4 regions of the Paenibacillus sp. FSL R10-2736 genome follow, and region 3 is predicted to be linked to each of the others. Evidence: riboswitches for the same ligand, from Rfam matches in the RefSeq annotation. Region 3 holds a riboswitch; each other region holds the start of a gene.
What was found. Region 3 has a riboswitch for thiamine pyrophosphate ahead of NSQ73_RS17545 (ABC transporter ATP-binding protein). Riboswitches for the same ligand answer to the same signal wherever they lie in the genome.

Region 1 (5,800 bases), on a different contig from region 3:
CACGTTTCAAGAGCGGCGAGATTTATGTGCATTATGAAGAGAGCATCCGGAACTGCGACGTATTTTTGGTGCAATCCCTGGCTCATCCGATTAACGAGCTGTTTGTAGAATTGCTGGTCATGATCGACGCTGCCAAACGCGCATCGGCAAGAACAGTGAATATTATCGTTCCTTATTACGGGTATGCCCGGCAGGAGCGCAAATCTGCGCCGCGTGAGCCGATCTCGGCCAAAATGGTTGCCGATGTGCTGACCACTGCAGGAGCTACCCGCGTGATAACTATTGACCTGCATGCAGCGGCTATCCAGGGATTCTTCAACATTCCCGTGGATCATCTGACTGCGCTTGATCTGATCAGCGGCTATTTGAAGATCAAAGGCCTCTCCGATCTGGTAGTCGTATCACCCGACGCGGGCCGCGCCTCCATGGCTGAGAAGCTGGCCAGCCGGCTGGACTCTCCGTTTGCCATCATGATCAAGAAACGTCCGGCTCATAACGAATCGGTGATTACCCATGTCATCGGAGACGTTGAGGGAAGAACGCCGATTATTATTGAGGATCTTATTGATACGGGGACCACGATCGTCAATGTGGTAGAAGGGCTGAAGGAGCGCGGGGCCCGGAACAGCATCGTCTGTGCCACGCACGGGCTGTTCTCCGGAGATGCGCTGGAGCGGATGGATCATCCCAATATCGACGAAATTGTCGTCACGGATTCTATTGCGCTGCCGGATGAGCATTCCAGCAGATTCTCGGTGCTCTCTGTTGCACCTATGCTGGCAGAAGCCACACGTATTATCATCGAAGGCGGTTCCATAGACAAGCTATTTAGAGACGCGGGGATATAGTCCCTGCGTTTCTTTTTTACAGTTATGCTGCAGCAGCAACTTTTCAAGCGTTTACCTCCCCTTAACTCTCCTCCCAGGTTGAGAATCTCACTACCACATGTGGTATACTGTGTGAAGAAGACAGCCAAGTCCATAAATGGAAACGAAAAGAACACTTAAGACAGGGAGTATGGGTATATATTTGATGCCGCTCTCCTATTTTTCGTTAGGCTAGGGAAGCTTACAAAGGGAGGTGCCTTGCTTCCATGATTGAGAAAACTTCAGAGAATGATACGGACAGCGGTAATGTGATTCCGGTCACTCTGGATGCCAATTTTTTCTTTGAAAGAGCCGTACGGTCGCTTGACCGCTTTCAATATGATAAGGCATTAAAGAATTTTCGCAAAGCTGTTGAATATGAGCCGGATAATCCGGTGAATCATTGCAACATGGCGGGTATATTATCTGAGATGGGTAATTACACAGCATCTAATGAGATTCTGACCCATGTACTGGAGAAGATTGATCCCGCAATGACCGAATGTCATTTCTATATGGCTAATAATTACGCCAATATGGAAAGCTTTGAAGAGGCGGAGCGTTCGCTGGTCACGTATCTGGAGGAGGATGCCAGCGGCGAGTTCATGGCCGAATCCGAAGAGCTGATGGAGCTGCTGCAATATGAGCTGAACCGTCCTGCTCCGCTTGTGCGGATCCGCAGCCGTGAGGGTGTGGTCGAGCATGACCGGGCCCGCAGTCTGCTGGAGGAGGGCAAGTTTCCCCAGGCCGTAGAGCTGCTGGAAGAGATTATTGCGACCTCGCCGGACTTTCTGGCTGCGCATAATAACCTGGCCCTCGCTTATTTCTATATGGGCCGGTTTGCCAAAGCGAAGGAATGCCTGAACGAGGTGCTGAAGCAGGACCCCGGTAATCTGCATGCGCTCTGCAATATGGCGATCTTCCTGCAGTATGCAGGTGACAAGGAGCAGTTGGATTCTCTGCTGGGCATGCTTGAAGCCACTGTGCCTTTTCATCAGGAGCATGTATTCAAAATGGCCACGACGATGGGCATCCTGGGCAGACATACTGCAGCATACAGCCACTTCCGGCGTCTGCTGAAGGATGAAGAGGTCGCCGGAGACGCCGGCCTGTATCATTACTGCGCAGCAGCGGCCAGCAACAGCGGCCTCTACACTGAAGCGCTGCGCTGCTGGAGACAGGCTGCGAAGCTGGACCCTGAGTCTGCCGTGCCGGCATTCTTCCTGTCCCAGCTCCAGCAAGCCCGGGGAGAAGACAGACCTATGCCTGCTGTCAGCTATAATTACCAATTGCCTTTCCAGGAGCAGCTTAAGCAGTGGAAGGGGAATACAGGCAAGTTCACCGAAGAAGTACGGAACAATCCGCTGCTGCGCGCCTCGTTCTTCTGGGCGCTGCGCTACGGCGATTCCTCCACGAAGCTGCAGGTGACCGAAGCCCTGCGCTGGATTGAGGATGAGGAGATGTCCGAGGTACTGCGCGGAGTTCTGGAGCATCAGCCGCTCCAGGAGGACCGGCTGCAGGAGGCGGCGCTGTTCAGCCTGCAGCGGCTGATTGGAGAGAATCTGGAAGAAGCTGCAGCTCCTGAGGAAGAGCCGTTGCAAGCGGCCTCCAGCCCCAAGGGCCCGGCTGAATGGAAGGAAGACTGGCAGCGGATTATCGATCATACGGTGGCCATGATGGACCGGAGATATGATGCTGTGCAGAAGAAGGATGCAGAGTTTATCTGGAAGCAGTTCATCGGCAGCCTGTATCCGGATGTACCGTTATTCCGCAATGACGGCGGCTGGTGTGCGGCACTGGAGTATCTGACTGCCAGGCTGCACGGGCGTCCGGTCACCTTCCGCGAGGCGGCACAGCGTTACGGCGTCTCGGTCTCCATGGTAAGCCGCTATGCACGGCGGATCGACAGTGAATGCGATACCCAGGGCATGCTGCCGGGAACGGACGGCTTGTCGCCGTCCACCAACAATATTTGAACCCTTTTGTTCAAATATGAGAATTTATATGTTTCACACGATAACTTATCCTTATATTTCTCGCTGAAACGGTACCGTCCTAATAAAAGGACGATAAAGCCGTTTCCACTTGTAAATACAAACCTACTTGTAAGGAGGCCAATGTAATGTACAAAACGATTGTAATCGGAACAGGCCCGGCCGGGCTGACTGCCGCGATTTATCTGGCGCGCGCGAACCTGAGCCCGCTCGTAATTGAAGGCTTGCAGCCGGGAGGACAGCTGACAACGACGACAGAAGTGGAGAACTTTCCAGGCTTCCCTGAAGGGATTCTGGGTCCTGATCTGATGGACAACATGCGTAAGCAGGCCGAACGCTTCGGCGCTGAATTCAAGAATGGCTGGGTGGAGTCGGTTGACTTCTCTCAGCGTCCGTTCAAGGTGACTGTAGACGGAATGGGTGTACTGGAAGCGGAGTCGGTCATTATTTCGACCGGCGCCTCCGCCAGATACCTGGGTATCCCGGGTGAGCAGGAGAATGTAGGACGCGGGGTCAGCACCTGTGCGACCTGTGACGGATTCTTTTTCCGAAACAAAAAGATTGTCGTGGTCGGCGGCGGCGATTCCGCGATGGAGGAAGCCAGCTTCCTGACCCGCTTTGCTTCCAGCGTAACGCTGGTTCACCGCCGTCCGGAGCTGCGTGCTTCGAAGATCATGCAGGACCGCGCACGCGACAACAGCAAGGTGTCATGGGCACTGAACCGCACGCCGCTTGAGGTAACCGTCGGCGATACCGGAGTTAAGGGCATCACCGTCCTTAACAATGAGACGGGACTTACCGAGCTGGTGGAAGCGGATGGTGTATTTGTCGCTATCGGACATACACCGAATACCGCTTTCTTAGGCGGGCAGATTAACACCGATGCCAATGGCTATATAGTGGTTAACCCGGGCACCACAGAGACGAATATTCCCGGCGTATTCGCTTGCGGCGACGTGCAGGATACGCGTTACCGTCAAGCCATATCGGCAGCCGGAACCGGCTGTATGGCCGCCATGGATGCCGAGAAGTTCCTGGAAGGCACGATGGTGCATGACTGGAGCGAATCGCTCGATAAATAACCGGAGAAGGTTCTTGTTATTTACGGGTTTACAAAAAAATCCTATACCAGTAGAATGTATTTAATTAGATAAGATACCCACTAGGGGAGCCTGAATAGGCTGAGACGGGAAAAGTGAATTTCCGGACCCTTGAACCTGATCTGGATCATACCAGCGTAGGAAAGTGGAGTCGGACCTTTTTTTGAATACAGTCTTATTGGGCTGTTCCTTTGATAAAGCCGCTCCAGGTGGAGCGGCTTTTTGACTTGCAAGAATTCATATACCTTGTGCTATACATGATTCTTCGGCTCAGTCTGCTGCGTGAAATCTTATCTGATTGGCTTATAGAGCGAAGAGGAGGAGATTAGAATGCCAGAAATGATGAAGAACGAAGAGGTGGACCTTTCCCGATTTCCTGCAAGCCGCAAAGTGTATGTAGAGGGCTCGCGCCCGGATATTCAGGTTCCGATGCGGGAGATCAGCCTCAGCAGAACCGAGGGCGTTGCCGGGGAAGAGGAGAACGAACCGCTGCGTGTCTATGACACAAGCGGAATTTACACCGATGCTGCGCAAGAGGCTGACATTCGGAGGGGGCTGCCGCCGCACCGTTTATGCTGGATTGCGGAGCGTGGCGATTCGGAGGAATACACCGGAAGAGCTGTGCAGCCGGAGGATAATGGAATCCGCAGGGGCGGGCCGCCCGCAGAGGCTTATCCAGGGCTGCAGCGGAGTCCCCTGCGGGCACATGCGGGCCGCAATGTTACCCAGCTGCATTATGCGCGGCAAGGGATCATTACTTCGGAAATGGAGTATATCGCGATCCGCGAGAATACCCGGCCGGAATTCGTAAGGGATGAGGTAGCCGCCGGACGGGCCATTATTCCGGCCAACATCAATCATCCCGAGAGCGAGCCGATGATTATTGGCCGTAACTTCCTGGTTAAGATCAATGCGAACATCGGAAATTCTGCGGTGTCTTCTTCTATTGAAGAGGAAGTGGAGAAGATGCGGTGGGCAACCCGCTGGGGGGCCGACACCATCATGGACCTCTCCACCGGCTCCAAGATTCATACCACCCGTGAATGGATTATACGCAATTCTCCTGTGCCTGTCGGCACGGTGCCCTTATACCAGGCGCTCGAAAAGGTGAACGGCATAGCCGAGGATTTAACCTGGGAGCTCTATCGCGACACGCTGATTGAGCAGGCGGAGCAGGGGGTCGATTACTTTACCATTCATGCCGGGGTGCTACAGCGCTATATTCCGCTGACTGCCGGAAGAATGACGGGAATCGTATCACGGGGCGGCTCGATTATGGCCGCATGGTGCCTTGCCCATCAGCAGGAGAACTTTCTGTACACACACTTCGAAGCTATATGTGAGATTATGAAGACGTATGATGTGGCCTTCTCTCTGGGGGACGGACTTCGTCCGGGTTCTATTGCAGATGCCAATGACGAAGCTCAATTCGCTGAGCTGGAGACGCTGGGAGAGCTGACAGCGCTGGCCTGGAAGCACGATGTTCAGGTAATGGTTGAGGGTCCGGGGCATGTGCCGATGCACAAGATTAAGGAGAATATGGACAAGCAGCTCGAGATTTGCCGGGAAGCCCCTTTTTACACCCTGGGTCCGCTCACTACCGATATTGCACCCGGTTATGATCATATCACTTCAGCCATCGGGGCGGCGATGATCGGCTGGCTCGGGACGGCTATGCTGTGTTACGTTACACCCAAGGAGCATTTAGGTCTGCCTAACAAGAATGACGTGCGCGAGGGAGTCATTACCTACAAGATCGCTGCACATGCCGCAGACCTCGCCAAGGGGCATCCGGGTGCACAGGACAGGGATAATGCGCTGTCCAAGGCGCGGTTCGAGT
Region 2 (5,800 bases), on a different contig from region 3:
GCCAGCTTGAAATGCCGTTTCAATCCGTGAATTTCCGCGTGCTGTCCACGGATGTGTTCCTGTGCCCGTTTGAGCTGGGCTTCCTGACTGTACGAGTAGCCATAGAGGAGGAGCACCTCACCTACAGCACTGCGCTGGAATTCGCTGACCGCTTCCGTACGCTGGAGGATGTGTCTTATCAGGATAAACAGACTTATATCCATTGTCATAAGAAGTCTTTCGGTCAGGTGGAGGATTTCGTGTTCAAGAATCTGGTTGCCGGGCTGGAGCCGTTTCTCGACCCTGCGGAGATCGATGGCGCGTATTTCGAGACTTTGCCTTTTTTCGTGGACGAACGGATGCTGGTCCAGGCTTTCTACGGCTTCAACCGCGGGGAAGAATCGGATGAGATCAGTATCGAGCTGCGCTACCGTGCCTCCCAGCTGGATGGGCTGAATATGGAGGGTAAACCTTATACCAGTGCCAGCGATCCCGAATATATCGAACAGTATACCTCTGAGCATTGCTACAGCCGTTGGGGGCCGGACACCTATTATATGACCAATGAGCAGACCTTCTGCTGCCTGAGCCGGGCCGAAACTGACATCGCCACCCAGCTGATTAATCAGATGTACGGGGAGTATTATTACGGGCTGCTGCTGAGTATTTTTCATAAAATCGTGCTGTTGAAGCTGGCCAATCTGCATTCCCGCCTGCGCATCAACCACGATTATGACGAGATCGAGAATCTGATCTTCCTGATTAATAAGTTCTCGGCCAAATTCTACTTTCTGGAGCTGATTTCGCAGTCGCAGGGACGGGAGATCTTCTTCCAGCTGCGCAAGGTTTACGGCAATGACGCCCTGTTCGATGAAGTGAAGATGACCTTGAATGACCTGTTCCAGTATCAGGATAAATTCCAGGCCAAACGCCGGGATACGCTGCTGATGGTCCTGACTGTATTTACGGTAATAAGCGGGATTTACGGGATGAATCAGGTCATTGAGGATTTGAAGGCACCGATCAATTGGAGCAAAATGCTGGAGTACTCTGCGTTTGAGTACCTGGCGCTGTTCCTCACCTTCTCCGGGATCGCAGTCAGTCTGGGCCTGACGCTACGGGAGGCGTGGAACGGAATACGCAGCCGCCGTAAGAAGCGGTTCTATGATAAGGATTGAGGGGCTGCCGGTGACGGCGGCTTTTTTTATTATTCACTTCACAATTCTTCTGAGTGATCTTGCCGCCGGCATGCGTAGTAATACATATACGACTTCTTAGTAGGTTACTCATGAAAAGAAATGCCGGAGGTTCCTATGACGCGTAATGATCATGACAGCCTGGACTGGCCCGGCCGGTTCAGAACTAAAGATAAGCAAGCTCTCGCGGATGCCATCGACTTCTACGGACCCGATGTGCACAGACTGGTCCAGCGTATTCTGGCCGGCTGCGGGAGTGCAGAGGATGCCGAGGAATGTGTCAGCGATGTGTTTCTGGCGGCCTGGATCAATATCGGACGTTACGACCCGTCACGCGCTTCCTTCCGCACCTGGATATTCCTGCTCGCAAAATACAAGGCGCTGGATCTGAGGCGTAAATTGCAGCCGGGACTTGGCAGGACGCTGAACGAAGCAGCACTGAACATGCAGAGCGGGACCAACACCGAACAGGAATTTCTACAACGTGAGGCAACGGGGGAATTGCTCCGCTATATCGGGCAGCTCCGTGAACCGGACCGCAGCCTGTTTCTGCGCAGGTATTACCTATACGAGAGTCTGGATGAACTGGCTGCGGCCTTTGGCTTCAGTAAAAAAGCTGTCGAGAGCCGTCTGTACCGCTGCCGGACAATGCTGAAGCAGGCTATACATCTGACTGGCGAAGATGGAAAGGGGGAACTCGGGTCATGGTAAAGGATATGAACAGCGGCGAGAAAAGCATATTTGATCAGCTCGATCTTCTGGAATTCAGCGAGGCTGAACTTGCACTGGACGGATTACTGTCGGAGCCTGAGTCCAGCCCGGTACCCGGGTCTAAAGAAGAGATTGCTTCGCTTGAGCGGATCAAGAGCCGTACCCTCGACCTTATTCAGACTGAACCGGCGCCTGAACTGCCTGCTGCTGTCCGCAAGCCGCGGCGGCGGGCAGCTATTGGAGCGGCGGCGGCCGCGATCCTTATGGCCGCAGGCCTGCTGGCGTTCTCCCCTGACGCCCAGGCAGGTCTAAAGCATGCCCTTAGCTTCCTGCCCGGCTTCGGCACTGTTCTGGAGAGCAGCCCGGGCAGTCAGCTTTATGTTCTGGAGAAGCCCTACACAGTTACCGCAGGCAAGGGAGAGCTGACAGTCAATGCCGTACTTCTGCAGGAGAACAGCGGGACCATTACGCTGCGGGGACAGCAGACTCCCGTCATTACTGAATTTCAGGCAGACATCGGAGGGGACCGTTATACCTTTACTTCCAATATGCGGTCTTCTGCATCCGGAGACTGGTATGCAAGCTACAGCACTGCACTTCCCGGAAATTTGGAGCTTGAAACCGCTGAACCGGTTACTTTGTATATCCATGGAGCAGCAGTCGGGCCACTGGTGCTTCAAGCACCGGTGACCGCCGATGATCTGCAGCATTTAGGCGCAAGCGATGTGCACCAGGAAGTGCGGATTACGGCTTTTCCGGTTCGTCTGGATGACGGACTTGTCCGCGTTGAATTAGTTCCGGCCCTTCCAGATTCGTTCTCCGCCGTCCATTCTTATTCACTGGAGCCGCTGGTATCCTGGAATGGCCTGTATGTCGAGAATGCAGAGGGAGTCAAAGCGAAGGTTGAACCTCCTTCAACCATGGTCTACCCGTCGGAGTTCTCGTTCCGGGAATTGGCATCAGCTGAAGAACAGTCTTACAGGGTCGTCATCCCTTACATCGAAATAGCGGAACGGAAGGCACTCTCCCGGGAGGTCGTTCTGCCGCTGCCCGCCAGCGGGGAGAGTGCGCCTCTCCACATTACCGCTGAGATCGCCGGTTACCCGGTAGAATTCACCCGCATTGAGCGCAGCAGCGGGACGGCTGTCAGCGTTGATGTGGATATGAATTTTGATCCCGAAGCGGCAAAGTCACTGACGCATTTCTTCATCCGCTACCCGGGTTCTGGGGACAAATATTCATACGGCTGGCAGGATACCGAGACATTCCCAAGAATCTTGAAGACTCTTCTTCTGGATGCAGAGCCCGGCGCGGATACGCTGCGTTTTAGAATGTCGGAGCCTCAATTCCTGCTCAAAGGCCCCTGGATTCTGCCGCTAAAGCTCGAAGATTAGAACGGGGAGGCTGGACAACCAGGAAGCTGGCGTCTATAATACACCGTAAGAACATAGCAATACCCGTGAACTTCATAGAACCAGGGGTGCTGGAATTGGCCGGCTGAGATTGTATCCCACAAGATACTGACCCTTATACCTGATCTGGATAATGCCAGCGTAGGAATCTTCATTCAACCCCGAGCCCCTTCATGGGCCTGAAGTTGAACTCACCTTGCGCAAGTAACTGGCGTCCCGGTCTCCGGGGCGCTTTTTGGTATGGGTTACTCTGAATTTTGGAAGACTAGGGATTGCTGGAAGGAGAGAGAAGAGAAATGGGAGTCAAAAAAGTTTTACCGCTGCTGCTCAGCTCTATGCTTGTGCTCGTGATGGCCGGATGCGGCAACGGGAACGTCAACCCGGGCAGCAATGCCGGAGGCAGTACACCTGCCGCCGGGAATAGCACCGCTGCACCTGAAGCAACCGCAGCCGCCAGTACCGCCGACGCGCCTAAAGAGCTGACTCAGGTTAAGATTGCGCTGGACTGGACGCCGAACACGAATCACACCGGCCTGTATACCGCCAAGGAGCTGGGATATTACGCTGAGGAAGGTCTTGACGTGGAGATCGTGCAGCCGGGTGCAGCCGGATCTGACACCATGGTTACTTCCGGTGAAGCACAGTTTGGCATCAGTGCACAGGAGGCGCTCACCCTGGCCCGTCTGCAGGATGTGCCGCTCGTCTCCATCGCCGCTATCATTCAGCATAATACCTCCGGCTTTGCCGCTCCGAAGGACCGCAACATTAAGACGCCGAAAGACTTTGAAGGCAAAACCTACGGAGGCTGGGGCTCTCCTGCGGAAGAAGCAGCCATGAAAGCCATTATGGACCCCGATGGCGGAGACGTCTCCAAAGTTAAATTGGTGAACATCGGTGAAGCTGACTTCTTCACTGCGGTGAAACGCGATATCGACTTCGCCTGGATCTTCTACGCCTGGACCGGGATCGAAGCCGAGCTGCGCGGCGAGCCGCTGGATATGCTGTACCTGAAGGATTATGCGCCGCAGCTGGATTACTACACACCGGTGCTGACCACCAGTGAGAAGGAAATCGCCGAGCATCCGGAAGTGGTGAAGGCTTTCCTCAAAGCTACGTCGAAAGGTTACCAATACGCGATCGATCATCCGGAAGAAGCGGCCACGGTCCTGTCTGATGCCGTGCCTGATCTTGATCCCGAGCTGGTGCTGGCCAGCCAGAAATGGCTCAGCCCGAAATACAAGGACGATGCCGCCCGCTGGGGGGAGCAGAAGCTTGAAATCTGGCAGAATTATGCCGAGTGGATGTACGGCCTGAAGCTGCTGGACAAACCGCTCGATGCCGCAAGTACATTTACGAATGAATTTTTGCCGGAAGGCCCATAACACCGAGTGGAATAGTACTGACACTAACTTACATGAGAGGAATGAATAATAAATGGCTAATACACTGCTTAGCATTCAGGTAATTCCCAAGACTCCAAACAATGAGGATTCGATCCCTTACGTGGACACTGCGATTGAGGTAATTCAAAAGTCGGGGGTCAAGCATCAGGTGAATCCGCTTGATACTACCATGGAAGGCGAGCTCACGGAGCTGCTGGAAGTTGTACGTCAGATGCATGAGGCACTGATTGCCTCCGGCAGCCCGAGCGTGATCTCCCAGATCAAGATCGCCCATAATCCCAGCGGCATCAGCATGGACAAGCTGACGGAGAAATACCGGCCGTGAAAAGCACCTGGAGACAAATCTGGCCGCCCCTTGTGGCGGTCATCTTTTTTCTGGGCGCATGGCAAATTGCGGTATCGGTGTTCCATATCCCGGCCTGGCAGCTGCCGAGCCCGTCCGATATCGCGCGTGAATCACGCGGCAACGCCTCCGGGATCTGGGCGCATACGGCCGCAACGCTGCGGCTGACCCTGATCGGCTTCCCGGTCGGCACCGGCATCGGCCTCATTGTGGCTCTGCTGCTCCATCTGCTGCCCTGGCTCAAAAGAGCGCTCTACCCGCTGCTGATCCTCAGCCAGAATGTGCCTTCCATTGCCCTTGGACCGCTGCTGATTATCTGGTTCGGCTTCGGCCTGCTGCCCAAAATCGTCCTGATCACCCTCGTCTGCTTCTTCCCGGTTGCCGTAGCGGCCATGGGCGGGCTGGCGCAAAGCGACCGGGTAATGTTGAACTATATGAAAATGGCCGGCGCAAGCAACTGGCAGATCTTCACCAAGCTGGAGCTTCCCGGCTCCCTGCCCTCCCTGTTCTCAGGGCTCAAAATCTCCGCGACCTATGCCGTCATGGGCGCAGTGGTTGCCGAGTGGATTGGAGCGGACAAAGGGATCGGCTATTATATGCTGCTGCAGAAGGCCTCTTACCGCACGGACCGGATGTTCGTGGCCATTGTCATTATCGTGCTGCTGAGTCTGGTACTGTTCGCGCTGATTGCCCTGCTGGAGAAATGGCTCGTGCGCTGGAAACCGCGCAAGGAAGCTTAACACGCACAGGGTAACA
Region 3 (5,800 bases):
TTAATGACCTGCTGCATGGAGTTGGTGAGTGAGGTTACCCGGTTGACCAGATTGCCTGGCGCCTTGTTCAGCAGATGCGTATTCATCGGCATCATCATCATCCCCATTCCTGCACCGCACATGATCAGCGGAAGAATGAGATCACGGCTCTGGGTGGTCAGATCGACATGGGAATACTGGAACAAGGCTCCAGAGACCAGACTGAGTCCGCAGACCACCAGCCAGCGCACCCCGATCCGGTCGAACAGAATGCCGGCAATCGGCATCATCAGCCCGGAAGCAATGGCCTGCGGCAGCAGGGTCAGTCCGGTATCAAATGCGCCGAAGCCGCGGGCCTGCTGCAGAAACTGCGGCAGCAGAAATAAGGCACCATATAAGCCGAACTGGGCGATCCACTGCACGATAATTCCGGTGGTGAAATCCACGGATTTCAGAATCCGCAGCTCCAGCAAAGGAGTCTTGGAACGCAGCTCGGCAATGACAAAGGCAATCAGAGCAATAGCTCCCAGGGATAACCCGATTAGCGTTTTGTCCGAGGTCCAGCTCTGCGCCCCCTGGCTTACACCGTAAGTGAGTGAAGCAAAAGCCAGCGGTCCGAGCACCATTCCGAATTTATCCATGCCGGGAACGTTGTTCTTCGCCGCATTCGGCAGCTTTCGCAGTCCGATCAGCACACAGATAATGCCGATGGGGATATTAATCAGGAAGATCCAGCGCCAGGAGTGGTACTCCACCAGCCAGCCTGACAATACAGGACCAATCGCCGGAGCGAACAGCACGGGAATTCCCATAATCCCCATAACGACGCCGACTTTACTCTTGGGAGCCAGTCTGTACACATACGCCATCCCGACCGGGAGCACACAGCCCCCTCCAAGACCCTGCAATACCCGGAAAACGACCAGCCATTCTGCACTGCTTGGCGTTGCACACAGAATGGATCCAACGGTAAACACAATTACTGCTGTCAAAAAGACGTTCTTAGCCCCGAACCGGTCAGACAGCCAGCCCGACAACGGAATGACCGAAGCCTGCGCCAACATATACCCGGTTACGACCCACTGCAGCGTATGCAGATCTGTATTGAAATCCACGACCAGTCTGGACAATGCCACATTCATAGCCGTACTGTCCAGCACGACCATAAATACGCCGGCAATAATCGCCAGCAGCGGAACTAAAATGCTAGATAACCGGAAATCCGCATCCTGCTTCAAGGTCTGATTCATACTCCTTCTCCTCCTGAACTGTCCGCTGTCATCTACGTTGACCTGCAGGCAGGTTTGTCTATATAATTAGTGAACGGACAATTGTCCGTTATCGCATTTCATAGTCTACGGACAATTGTCCGATGTGTCAAGCGGAATACGCCAATTCCCCACACTTGATTCGTTTACCGGCAGAATAGAGGTTTCTTAGGACGCACTGTAGGCATAAATGTTGTATATTTTGCAGCTTTGATTCATGGATAGCCGGGTTTCCGGATGGATTGTTGTAGGAACTGCAAGTATATGAAAGGGGATATCATGAAAAAAACAGAAACGGAAGTTGAACCTGTAACATCAGCAGCTCCGGACAATACAGAGAACACAGAGAACACAGACATCGCTGCAAAAGAACCCGCCGATCCTTATATGCAGCGGATTCTCGAAGCGGCCCGCCAGCTATTCACCGAGAGCGGCCTTGAAGCTGTCAGTATGTACGGCATCGCCAAACGGGCCGGTATAGGGCAGGGATCGCTCTACCGCCGCTTCACTGATAAGGGCGAAATCTGTTCCGCCCTGCTGCTGGACAGCACCGAGCAGTTTCTGTCGGGGATGGAACAGCAGCTTGCTGCCAGCGCCGGTGAAACGGCTGCCCTCGCGCATCTCCAGAGCAGCATTGAGCAGGTCGTTGGTTTCATTGAGCAATATGCGGAGCTCTTGAACATGATCAAATCCGAATTCACCGGCAAGAAGCAGCTTACCCAGTTCGAACATCCTTTTTTCCAGCGGCTCGGGAGGATTATGAGTGAACTTCTGCACCGCGCATCCGCGAATGGAGAGATTATCGGGATCGATCCCCGCTTCGCTGCCACAGCGCTGATCTCTGTACTTAGTCCCGATCTTTACCTGTATGAGCAGAAACGGAACGGCTCCTCCAAAGAGGAAATCTCGCGGGGAATTGTTGCATTGTTCATAACCGGTCTCTCCAAGCGCTGAGCCCAGGCTCTTTACAAGCGGGGAAATTATGGTATATTAAGTAGCAATTACGAATTCAATAGCACCTGTTATTTCACTAGGGGAGTCGGCCGACTGAGACGGAGCTTAAGCTCCGGACCCTTGGAACCTGATCTGGATCATACCAGCGGAGGGAAGTGGAGCAGAATGTATCAGCGGTTCCGCGTCTTTGCAAACTGACTGTACCTTCAGGCCCATTCATTTCCTCCGGAAATGGATGGGTCTTTCTTGTTTTCGTAGCGTAATCACTTTTCCCTAAGGAGGCTTGCTTCCCCATCCTATGATCAACATCGCTAACCTGTCCTATTCTTTCGGCGCAGCTTCAAGGGCTCCGGTCTTCTCCGGAATCTCCATGAAGGTCCGCCGCGGCGAGTTCATCTCCGTCGTGGGTGCCAGCGGCTGCGGCAAAAGCACGCTGTTCAAGATTATCGCCGGCCTGCTGGAACCCGGCAGCGGCGAGGTTGCCCTGCACGGGCAACCGCCTAATAGCGCCTCGGAGCGGCTCGGCCAGGTCGGCTATATGCCGCAGCGGGATCTCCTGCTGCCGTGGAGAACCGTGCTGGACAATTGCCTGCTGCCCTGGGAACTGAAGCGGGGCGGCTCCAAAGAGGAAGCCGTTATTCAGATCCGCAGCATGCTGCAGCAGTTCGGCCTTGGTGATACCGGAGCTGCGTATCCGCATGAGCTGTCGGGCGGCATGCGCCAGCGGGTTGCGGTACTCCGCACCATTGCCGCCGGGAATGAGCTGCTCCTGCTGGACGAGCCGTTCGGGGCACTGGACGCCATAACCAAGCGGGAGCTTCACCGCTGGCTGCTGGAATTATGGTCAGGACTGGACAAGACTGTGCTGTTCATTACCCATGACCTTGAAGAAGCGCTTCTGCTTAGTGACCGTATCTATCTGATGACCGGCGGTGCCGGGGGCGGTATGCAGGAGTTCATCACCGGTCTTCCCCGCCCCAGACATCACAGTCTGAATTACGAACCGCAGTTTGTTGCCCTGCGGCTGAATTTGGAGCTGAAGCTGTATGACAACCGTCTTCTATAGAAGATTGCTGCGGGAATACAGCCCGGCTATTCTGCTCGTGCTGCTGATCTTTGCGGTCTGGGAAACGGTGTCCCGGCTGGGGCTGATTCCTCCGTTCATCCTGCCGGCTCCTACTGCCATCTGGAGCGCTCTGATGGAGGAGCGGCATTTGCTCTTCGCTGTGCACCTGCCCGCAACGCTGCTTGAGGTACTAACTGGCTTCGCTCTGTCCGTCTTCTGCGGCAGTCTGCTGGGAACGGGCATGCATCTGTTCAGGCCGCTGGCCAAAGCGCTGTATCCGCTGCTGATTATCAGCCAGACGATTCCGCTGGTTGCCCTCTCTCCCCTGTTTATCATGTGGTTCGGCTATACCTTGTGGAGTAAGGTTGCCGTAGTGTTCCTGACCGCCTTCTTCCCGGTGGTTGTCGGCACCTACGACGGGCTGGGCAAGAATACGGAGCAGTACCGCGAGCTGTTGCTTACCTTAGGCGCGAACCGCTGGCAGATTCTCCGCAAGGCTGCTGTTCCGCTGGCCCTGCCGTCCTTTTTCTCCGGACTGAAGCTGTCGGTGGTGTACTGCGTCATTGGCGCTACCATCGGCGAATGGCTTGGAGGCAGCCGGGGGCTTGGTTATTTCAGCCGGAGAATGGCCGGCAATCTGCAGAGTGCCGAGATGTTTGCCGCTGTTGTGCTGCTGTCCGCCCTTGGGATCACTTTGTTTCTGTGTATTGCTACGCTCGAGAAGTTATTTCTGAAGAAAAGAGGACGTTATTCATGACTCCAATCCGCTATAACCGTTATCCCTATACCCGTAGTGCTCAACCTTATAAATTACTGCCTTATGTATTGCTCCTGTCTGTTCTTTTGGTTCTGCCGGGCTGCGCCGGCAATAACGGGCCGGCTGGCTCCGGCTCATCATCGGCATCATCCGCTCCGGCGGCAGCCGCAGACGGTACAGCCCATAAGCTGACGATCATGCTCGACTGGTATCCGAACGCCGTTCATTCCTTTTTGTATGCGGCACAGAGTGAGGGGTATTTTGCCGAAGAGGGGCTTGAAGTTGAGATACAGATGCCTGCCGACAGCAACGACGCGCTGAAGCTGGTAGCTGCCGGACAAGTCGATCTGGCCCTCAGCTACCAGCCGCAGGTGCTGATGGCCCGGGGAGAGCAGATTCCGGTCAAATCCGTCGCCGCTCTGGTACGGCATCCCCTGAACCATCTCATGGTTTCCGCAGACAGCGGAATAACCCGCCCCGGGGAGCTCTCAGGCAAGCAAGCCGGTTACTCCTCCATTCCGCTGTATGAAGCCATGCTGCACACTATGATCCAAACCGATGGCGGCGATCCCGCCTCCCTAAAGCTGATTGACGTTGGCTTTGAGCTTATCCCTGCCCTATCCACCGGACGTGTGGATGGAATTATGGGCGGCTTCATCAACCATGAGCAGCTAATATTAGAACAGGAAGGCCATCCTGTGCGTTCGTTCAATCCGGTAGACTACGGGGTTCCTGATTATTATGAGCTGGTGTTGGTCGCAAGTGACCAGGGTCTGCAGAATTCCTCGGAATATTTCCAAAAGTTCATGAATGCTGCGCGCAAGGGTCAGCAATTCGTCACTAAGCAGCCGGAGCAGGCGCTGAAGCTTCTGCTGGAGCATCAGGATGCCACCGCACCGCTTGATGAAGCCATCGAGAAGCGCAGCCTGGAGATTCTGCTGCCGCTGATGGACGCCGGGTCACAGCCCTTCGGTTATCAGGATACCGCTTCCTGGGAGAATGTCCGTAAATGGCTGAGCGAGGGCGGTCTGCTGGCAGAGCAAGTTGACAGTGCGGATGCTTTTATTAATTTATAGAACATGCTTTCGAAGTTAGTTTTGCGAAATGATCTCAAGGATGCGTATGCTATCAAAACTTTCAGGAGGAATAATCATGTCTTTTCTATCCAAGGTACGGCTGGCAAATCCGCTCGTACATAACATTACTAATATTGTTGTGGCTAATTTCACCGCTAACGGACTGCTGGCGCTGGGGGCTTCCCCGTTCATGGCCGACGCACTGGAAGAGGTGGCGGATGTTGCCGCGATGTCCGGGGCGGTCGTGCTGAACATCGGTACACTGAATGAAGCCGCCATCGCTTCAATGATGAAGGCTGGACAAGCCGCGAAGCGGCATGGTGTCCCGCTCGTGCTTGATCCCGTTGGAGCAGGCGCTACACCGTACCGCACTGACGTTACCGCGAAGCTGCTGGGTGCGCTGCAGCTGACCGCTCTGCGCGGCAATGTGGCCGAAGTAGCCAATGTCGCCGGAGAACGCTGGGCGAGCAAGGGCGTTGATGCCGGAGCAGGTGAAGGCGATGTGATCGCCTTGGCGAACAAGGCTGCGCGGAAGCTGAACTGCGTGGTGATCATCACCGGCAAGGAGGATATCATTAGCGACGGCACGCGCACCTACATCGCCAGCAACGGCCATTCCATCCTGACCCAAGTCACGGGAACCGGCTGTCTGCTCAGTGCCGTAGTTGGCGCATTTCTTGCAGTAAGCGGCGGGAATGCG
Region 4 (5,800 bases), 960 kb from region 3:
GCGCCCGCTTCACATCAAGCGCAGTATACTGCTTCCATACCCCCTCGTAGGGAAGCTTGTCCAGCCGTGTCAGCCTATCATAAAAGCTCATGTCCTTCCTCCCTCTTCATAAACAGCATCAGTCATGCCAGAAATCCGGTCAGCGGCGAAGAAGCTGCGGCTGTCTCTTCCACCGGCCCCAGCCCGGCCAGATAGGCCTTCCGCCCCGCCGACACCGCTTCGCGGAATGCCTCCGCCATCAGCTGCGGGTCCCGGGCGGTGGCAATTGCCGTATTCAGCAGCACAGCGGCTGCGCCCATTTCCATCGCCTCAGCAGCCTCGGAGGGTCTGCCAATACCGGCATCCACGATGATGGGCAGACCCGTTTCTGATATCAGAATCCGGATCAGCTCCTTGGTCTGCAGCCCGCGGTTAGAGCCGATTGGCGCTCCCAGCGGCATGACGGCTGCAGCTCCGGCCGCCTTCAGCCGGAGTGCGGCTGACAGATCAGGACTCATGTAGGGCAGAACTACAAAACCCTCCGCAGCTAGGATTTCCGTGGCTCGGATCGTCTCGGTATTATCAGGCAGCAGATATTTCTGATCATTGATAACCTCAATCTTCACCCAGTCTCCCAGCCCCGCTGACCTTGCCAGCCGGGCAATGCGTACCGCTTCCTCTGCGGTGCGCGCACCGGAGGTATTGGGCAGCAGCGTCATGTGGGAAGGAATATGGCTGATAATATTGTCCTTGCTCTCCGGATCTACCCGGCGCAGGGCAACCGTAATGACCTGTGAACCCGAGCGGGCGATCACTTCGGGAATAAGAGTGTTGCGGCTGTATTTTCCGGTCCCGATGAACAGTCTGCTCGTTAAAGTAACTCCTCCAATAATCAAAGGATCCTGCATCATATCGCCTCCTGTGATAAGTCGTTGCCTTTATCTTAATTGCGTATTGGCATTCTTGCGTCTACCGCACACCGCACACACAGTTACCAGTTACCTAGCCTCCGCCGACAAAATGAACCAGCTCAACTCGGTCACCTTCATTCAGCAATGTATCTTCATAAACCTCTCTGCCGGCAAGCTCACCATTCAGCTCCACAATAACCAGCTTCCCGGTCCACTCAGGCCGGGCCAGAAGATCAGCCAGCGTCCGGCAGCTCTCTTCATACCTTCCTCTGCGTCCGTTAACGGTCAAATTCATTCCAGTTCACCTCCTTTGCCCGGTATGGGGGGTCATTCAGGACTTCAGCATATGCTGCGGCCTGAACGGATGATCTGTAAGCCTGAGCGGCGCCAGCAGGATCCGTCGCTCCGCATATCCCGGACATTACGGCTATTCCGGCAGCCCCCTTCGACAGAACGATTCCGGTATTGCCCGGTGTGATGCCTCCGATAGCAATCAGCGGTATACTGCTGGAGCGGACAGCCACTTCCAGCTGCGCCAGGCCCCGTTCCCGCTGTCCGGGCTTGCAGGCTGTGGGGAATACATGTCCATACAGACAAAAGTCCGCTCCCTGCTGTCCGGCGCGTGCCGCTTCCTCCGGGGAATGCACCGACCTGCCCAGCCGCAGGCCCGGGGCAATGCCGCGCGCCTTGGCAGGCGGCAGGCTGTGCCAGGCCAATTGGACGCCGGCTGCCCCTGCTGCCAGAGCCACATCAATCCGGTCATTAATAACCAGCTTTGAGGGCGGAACCCCCGCTTGCAGCAACCGCTCTGCGGCAGCCAGAAGCTCCCGTGCGGACAGGGCTTTTTCCCGGAGATGGATATAATCCACCATGGTATGTACAGCAGCAGCCAGCCCCGCAAACTGCTCCGGATTCAGCCTCCCGTCCGAGATCAAATGGATTTCTTTCAGCACCTTCACCTTCCCTTCTATACGACATTCCGGAAAATACAAAAAGACCGCCCCCTGTATCAGGAAGCAGTCCGGAATATAAGCAGGAATACCGGGTAAGCCGTTACCCCCGCTGCATTATTCATTCTCCACTTCCCTACGCTGGTATAAACCAGATCAGGTTCAAAGGGTCCGAACAGATATGTTCGTCTCAGCCTTGCGGCACCCCTAGTGATCGTTCATATTCTATTGTTCTTGCAGTTTGTATATTAGCATATTATTCCTGTAAGAGCTATTCTTTAATAGATTCAATTATTAAGTCCAGCGGGTTTAAGCGGCAAAAAAGCCAGCCTTCCGGCTGACTTTTCATCTGTTGAACGTTTGATTCTTTAAACCAGTATAAACTGATCCGGCTTACATAGCAGTGCCAATGGTCAGCCGTTAACGATCTCGCCGCCGTTCACATGCATGACCTGACCGCTTACATAAGAGGAATCGTCAGAAGCCAGATACACATAGGCCGGTGCCAGCTCCTCGGGCTGTCCCGGACGCTTCATCGGCTGGGTGCCGCCGAATTCACTGACCTTCTTCGCGTCAAACGTAGACGGAATCAGCGGCGTCCAGATCGGGCCCGGTGCTACCGCATTCACGCGGATGCCTTTGTCTGCGAGATTCATCGACAGGGAGCGGGTGAAGCTGAGAATTGCTCCTTTGGTGGACGAATAGTCCAGCAGCTGCGGGCTGCCGCGGTACGCCGTGATAGACGTAGTGTTGATGATCGTGGAGCCTTTTTTGAGAAGGGGCATCGCTGCCTTGGTCAGATAGAACATGGAGAATATATTCGTCCGGAACGTCCGCTCCAGCTGCTCGGCGGTAATGTCCTCAATCTTATCCTGCGGATGCTGCTCTGCCGCATTGTTGATCAGGATGTCCAGCTTGCCGAGTCCCTCAATGGTTTTATTAATCAGATCCTGGCAGAAGGCCTCGACCCCGATATCACCGGAGATCAGAATACACTTCCGACCCTCCTGCTCCACCTGGCGTTTGGTTTCTTCCGCATCTTCATGCTCATTCAGATAGGATATCACCACATCTGCGCCTTCTTTGGCAAAATGAACGGCAACCGCACGCCCGATTCCACTGTCCCCTCCGGTAATGAGTGCGGCCTTGCCCAGCAGCTTGCCTGCTGCCTTGTAAGCTGAGGTTTCAAACTCCGGAAGCGGGTTCATCTCGCTTTCAATTCCGGGCTGCTGGTCCTGTACCTGCGGAGGCAGGGTTTTGACGGGTTGTTTGCTGGTGTCTGGCATAATCCATTCTCCTTTCGCTGTACCGTTATACTGTTTTTACTAATCATGTTAGGTTGGCTAAAAGTCTGGTGTTTATGCATCATACTTGCCTAGCAAAAATCGCTTTACGTTATTTTACTTACCACATAGGGAAGCCGGCCAAACAGAAAATCTTGAGTCCAACGCGTTCCCCGGTCCATTATAGAGCCTGCAGAAGGAGAGTTATCCTCATGTCCAAAAAATCAAAAACCATCATCGTTGCCGTCAAAGGTGTCATCCTGTATCAAGGCAGAATCCTCCTCGTCAAGCGGGCTGCCGCCGATTCTGCAGGTGCCGGAAGCTGGGAATGTGCCGGAGGCAAAATCGAATTCGGTGAAAGTCTGGAGGCTGCACTGGAAAGAGAAATTCTCGAGGAAACCGGACTGGCGGTTACGACAGAACGTATCCTTTACGCGGTAACCCTGCTCACAGACCCTGCGAGACAGGTAGTGATTATCACCTAATTTATGCCGCGCAGCCCGTGGCGAAATCCAGCTCTCGGAAGAGCATACCGATTACCGCTGGTGCACCGTGAGCGAAATGAACGCCCTGCTGTCACCGCAGATTATCGCTGACTTTCAGGAGCACGGCATTTTTGAGCTGGAAGGGTTGTTACGGTAAGTAATGAACGGTTTCTACAAGAATATTATATATATCCGGACATTTTTATATCCTATACTTTTTCTTGGAAGACAACCATCTTCACTGGAGGGTTCACTATCTGCAATGGGAAATGAAAATGAGATTATACGATTGACTAACGCGACGTTAATCGACGGAACGGGGCGCCAGCCGCTGTACAATGCAAGCATTGAAATTGTTAATGGCCGGTTCGGCATGGTTGCCGGGCAAGGGAGCAGCGGGCTGGAGCATGACTCAGTAACGGAGATAGATCTTGAGGGGCTTGTGGTCCTGCCGGGATTTATTCATACCCATGCACACACCAGCTTCAAATTCATACAGAACGAGCCTCTTCACGGGTACCATAAGGAATATTTAGCCGCCTGTCTCTCAGAAGGAATAACCACGATCCGTGACGAGGGGATGACTACAGCCGCAACGCTTGACGATGTGACGGCACACACACAAGCACTGGACCGCGGATCTTTTCCCCGAATAATCACAACCGGCAAAGTCTTCACGGCTCCCGGCGGGTATGGCGGGCAGGCCCCTATCGGAGTTGGAAGTGCGGATGAAGCCAGATTGAAGGTCCGCGAGGTTTTAGAACAAGGGATACATTGTATCAAAACAGCGCTTGAAGACGGTTACGATCCCAGTACAATCGGACTGCCACAGCTGAATCAGGAGCTTCTGGAGAGCATCTGCAGGGAAGCCCGGAGGATGGGGGCTTATGTGTCAGCTCATGTAACCAGTGCACGCAACCTTCAGATTCTGGTGAATGCGGGGATTAACGATGCTGCGCATATGATTTACGACCGGCTGGACGATGACCTGATCCGGCAAATGACAGCCTCCACACTCACTGTATTGAAGATGTTTCAGGACAAATTCGGCGCCCCTCTGTTAGAACAAGGACTGGATAATGTCCGGAGATTCATCCAGGCAGGCGGAGAGATTGGCCTCGGGGATGATTTCATCGAAGAAATAAGCCCGTGGTACAGACTGGGAATGCCGTGGGAAGAAATTCGTTTATTGGGCGAGGCAAGTCTCACCCCGATGCAGATTATCACAGCCGCCACTTCAACCGGTGCGAAGATCTGCAATCTGGCACATGAGATTGGAACGATTGAACCGGGCAAGAAGGCGGATCTGTTTGTGATTGAGGGCAACCCGCTTACGGATATAGACAATCTCCGGGAAGTCAGATTTGTGATGATGGACGGCAGGGTCGTATCGAAATAGTGGGTTATATTGTTTGATTAAAGACCTCTTTCCACGAGGAAAACGGCCTTTTTTTCATTTTAATATGCCCAGTATGGTTCTCTGCAGTCCTGTCTGTAGCTGATCCGCCGCTGCCTTCAACGCAATAATCTTGTTCGCCGCCGTTATCTCCAGCACCGCCTTCTGCGCATCCGTCAACTACATTTGGCCCGGTTACCTCCATGGAGGCACATTGTATTTGATTTTTCGCATACATTGCTCCTCATCCGCTCCCGCTTCCGGGGTATTCAGCGGGATTCCTGAGACAAGAACACATCGTCCTTCAAACGGATCTGCTTCAGTGTCTTACACAACAAAAGGCCCTGGCAGCCTAAGCTGCCAGAGCCTTTGATACTCGCGTTCCTCCCTATAAATCAGGAGCCAGGTTTAAATAAGGCGCCGGTACACCATGAAAAAGATCATGATAACCAGCACGACCATCAGCAGCAGGCTCATGGTCCGGATCTTGGCGGTTTCGGCAGAGACATCACGGTTCTCCCGCATTCCGGCCGCAGCCAGGCGCAGGGGTCTGCTCATGATGCCGCCAAGCGCAAACATCGCCAGGAGCAGCACAACAACAACGATCATCCAGGCGACAGAATAGTCACCCTTGGTCATCATATAGCCTCCGGTCAACAGCTGGATAACTAGTCCATACTGGGCAAAGCGGTTGAAGCCGCCGATGGCGCTCAAGGTACCTTCCTTCGCCGGGGCGGACAGCTTCGCCGTCCCGCTCAGAATAAACGGCAATACCAGATAGAAGCCAAGCGCCAGC

Region 1: linked by a shared signal. The riboswitch ahead of thiC (phosphomethylpyrimidine synthase ThiC) and the one ahead of NSQ73_RS17545 (ABC transporter ATP-binding protein) in region 3 are both predicted to bind thiamine pyrophosphate.
Region 2: linked by a shared signal. The riboswitch ahead of NSQ73_RS32430 (ABC transporter substrate-binding protein) and the one ahead of NSQ73_RS17545 (ABC transporter ATP-binding protein) in region 3 are both predicted to bind thiamine pyrophosphate.
Region 4: linked by a shared signal. The riboswitch ahead of NSQ73_RS21595 (thiamine phosphate synthase) and the one ahead of NSQ73_RS17545 (ABC transporter ATP-binding protein) in region 3 are both predicted to bind thiamine pyrophosphate.

What each region holds. Positions count from the first base shown of each region.
Region 1 is NZ_JBBOBN010000002.1:634,381-640,180, forward strand. Features, by position in the region: gene NSQ73_RS31000 (ribose-phosphate diphosphokinase) at 1-848, shown strand, start outside; gene NSQ73_RS31005 (tetratricopeptide repeat protein) at 1,094-2,842, shown strand; gene trxB (thioredoxin-disulfide reductase) at 2,989-3,942, shown strand; TPP riboswitch at 4,015-4,121, shown strand; gene thiC (phosphomethylpyrimidine synthase ThiC) at 4,291-5,800, shown strand, end outside.
Region 2 is NZ_JBBOBN010000002.1:992,930-998,729, reverse strand. Features, by position in the region: gene NSQ73_RS32445 (hypothetical protein) at 1-1,157, shown strand, start outside; gene NSQ73_RS32440 (sigma-70 family RNA polymerase sigma factor) at 1,293-1,886, shown strand; gene NSQ73_RS32435 (hypothetical protein) at 1,880-3,280, shown strand; TPP riboswitch at 3,353-3,463, shown strand; gene NSQ73_RS32430 (ABC transporter substrate-binding protein) at 3,595-4,680, shown strand; gene NSQ73_RS32425 (thiamine-binding protein) at 4,733-5,026, shown strand; gene NSQ73_RS32420 (ABC transporter permease) at 5,023-5,784, shown strand.
Region 3 is NZ_JBBOBN010000001.1:4,045,634-4,051,433, forward strand. Features, by position in the region: gene NSQ73_RS17535 (DHA2 family efflux MFS transporter permease subunit) at 1-1,229, opposite strand, end outside; gene NSQ73_RS17540 (TetR/AcrR family transcriptional regulator) at 1,527-2,201, shown strand; TPP riboswitch at 2,270-2,372, shown strand; gene NSQ73_RS17545 (ABC transporter ATP-binding protein) at 2,485-3,267, shown strand; gene NSQ73_RS17550 (ABC transporter permease) at 3,248-4,024, shown strand; gene NSQ73_RS17555 (ABC transporter substrate-binding protein) at 4,021-5,100, shown strand; gene thiM (hydroxyethylthiazole kinase) at 5,177-5,800, shown strand, end outside.
Region 4 is NZ_JBBOBN010000001.1:5,007,082-5,012,881, forward strand. Features, by position in the region: gene thiH (2-iminoacetate synthase ThiH) at 1-91, opposite strand, end outside; gene NSQ73_RS21585 (thiazole synthase) at 123-887, opposite strand; gene thiS (sulfur carrier protein ThiS) at 982-1,185, opposite strand; gene NSQ73_RS21595 (thiamine phosphate synthase) at 1,169-1,843, opposite strand; TPP riboswitch at 1,957-2,059, opposite strand; gene NSQ73_RS21600 (SDR family oxidoreductase) at 2,254-3,126, opposite strand; gene NSQ73_RS21605 (NUDIX domain-containing protein) at 3,336-3,608, shown strand; gene NSQ73_RS21610 (amidohydrolase family protein) at 3,871-5,007, shown strand; gene NSQ73_RS21615 (hypothetical protein) at 5,012-5,242, opposite strand; gene NSQ73_RS21620 (hypothetical protein) at 5,413-5,800, opposite strand, start outside.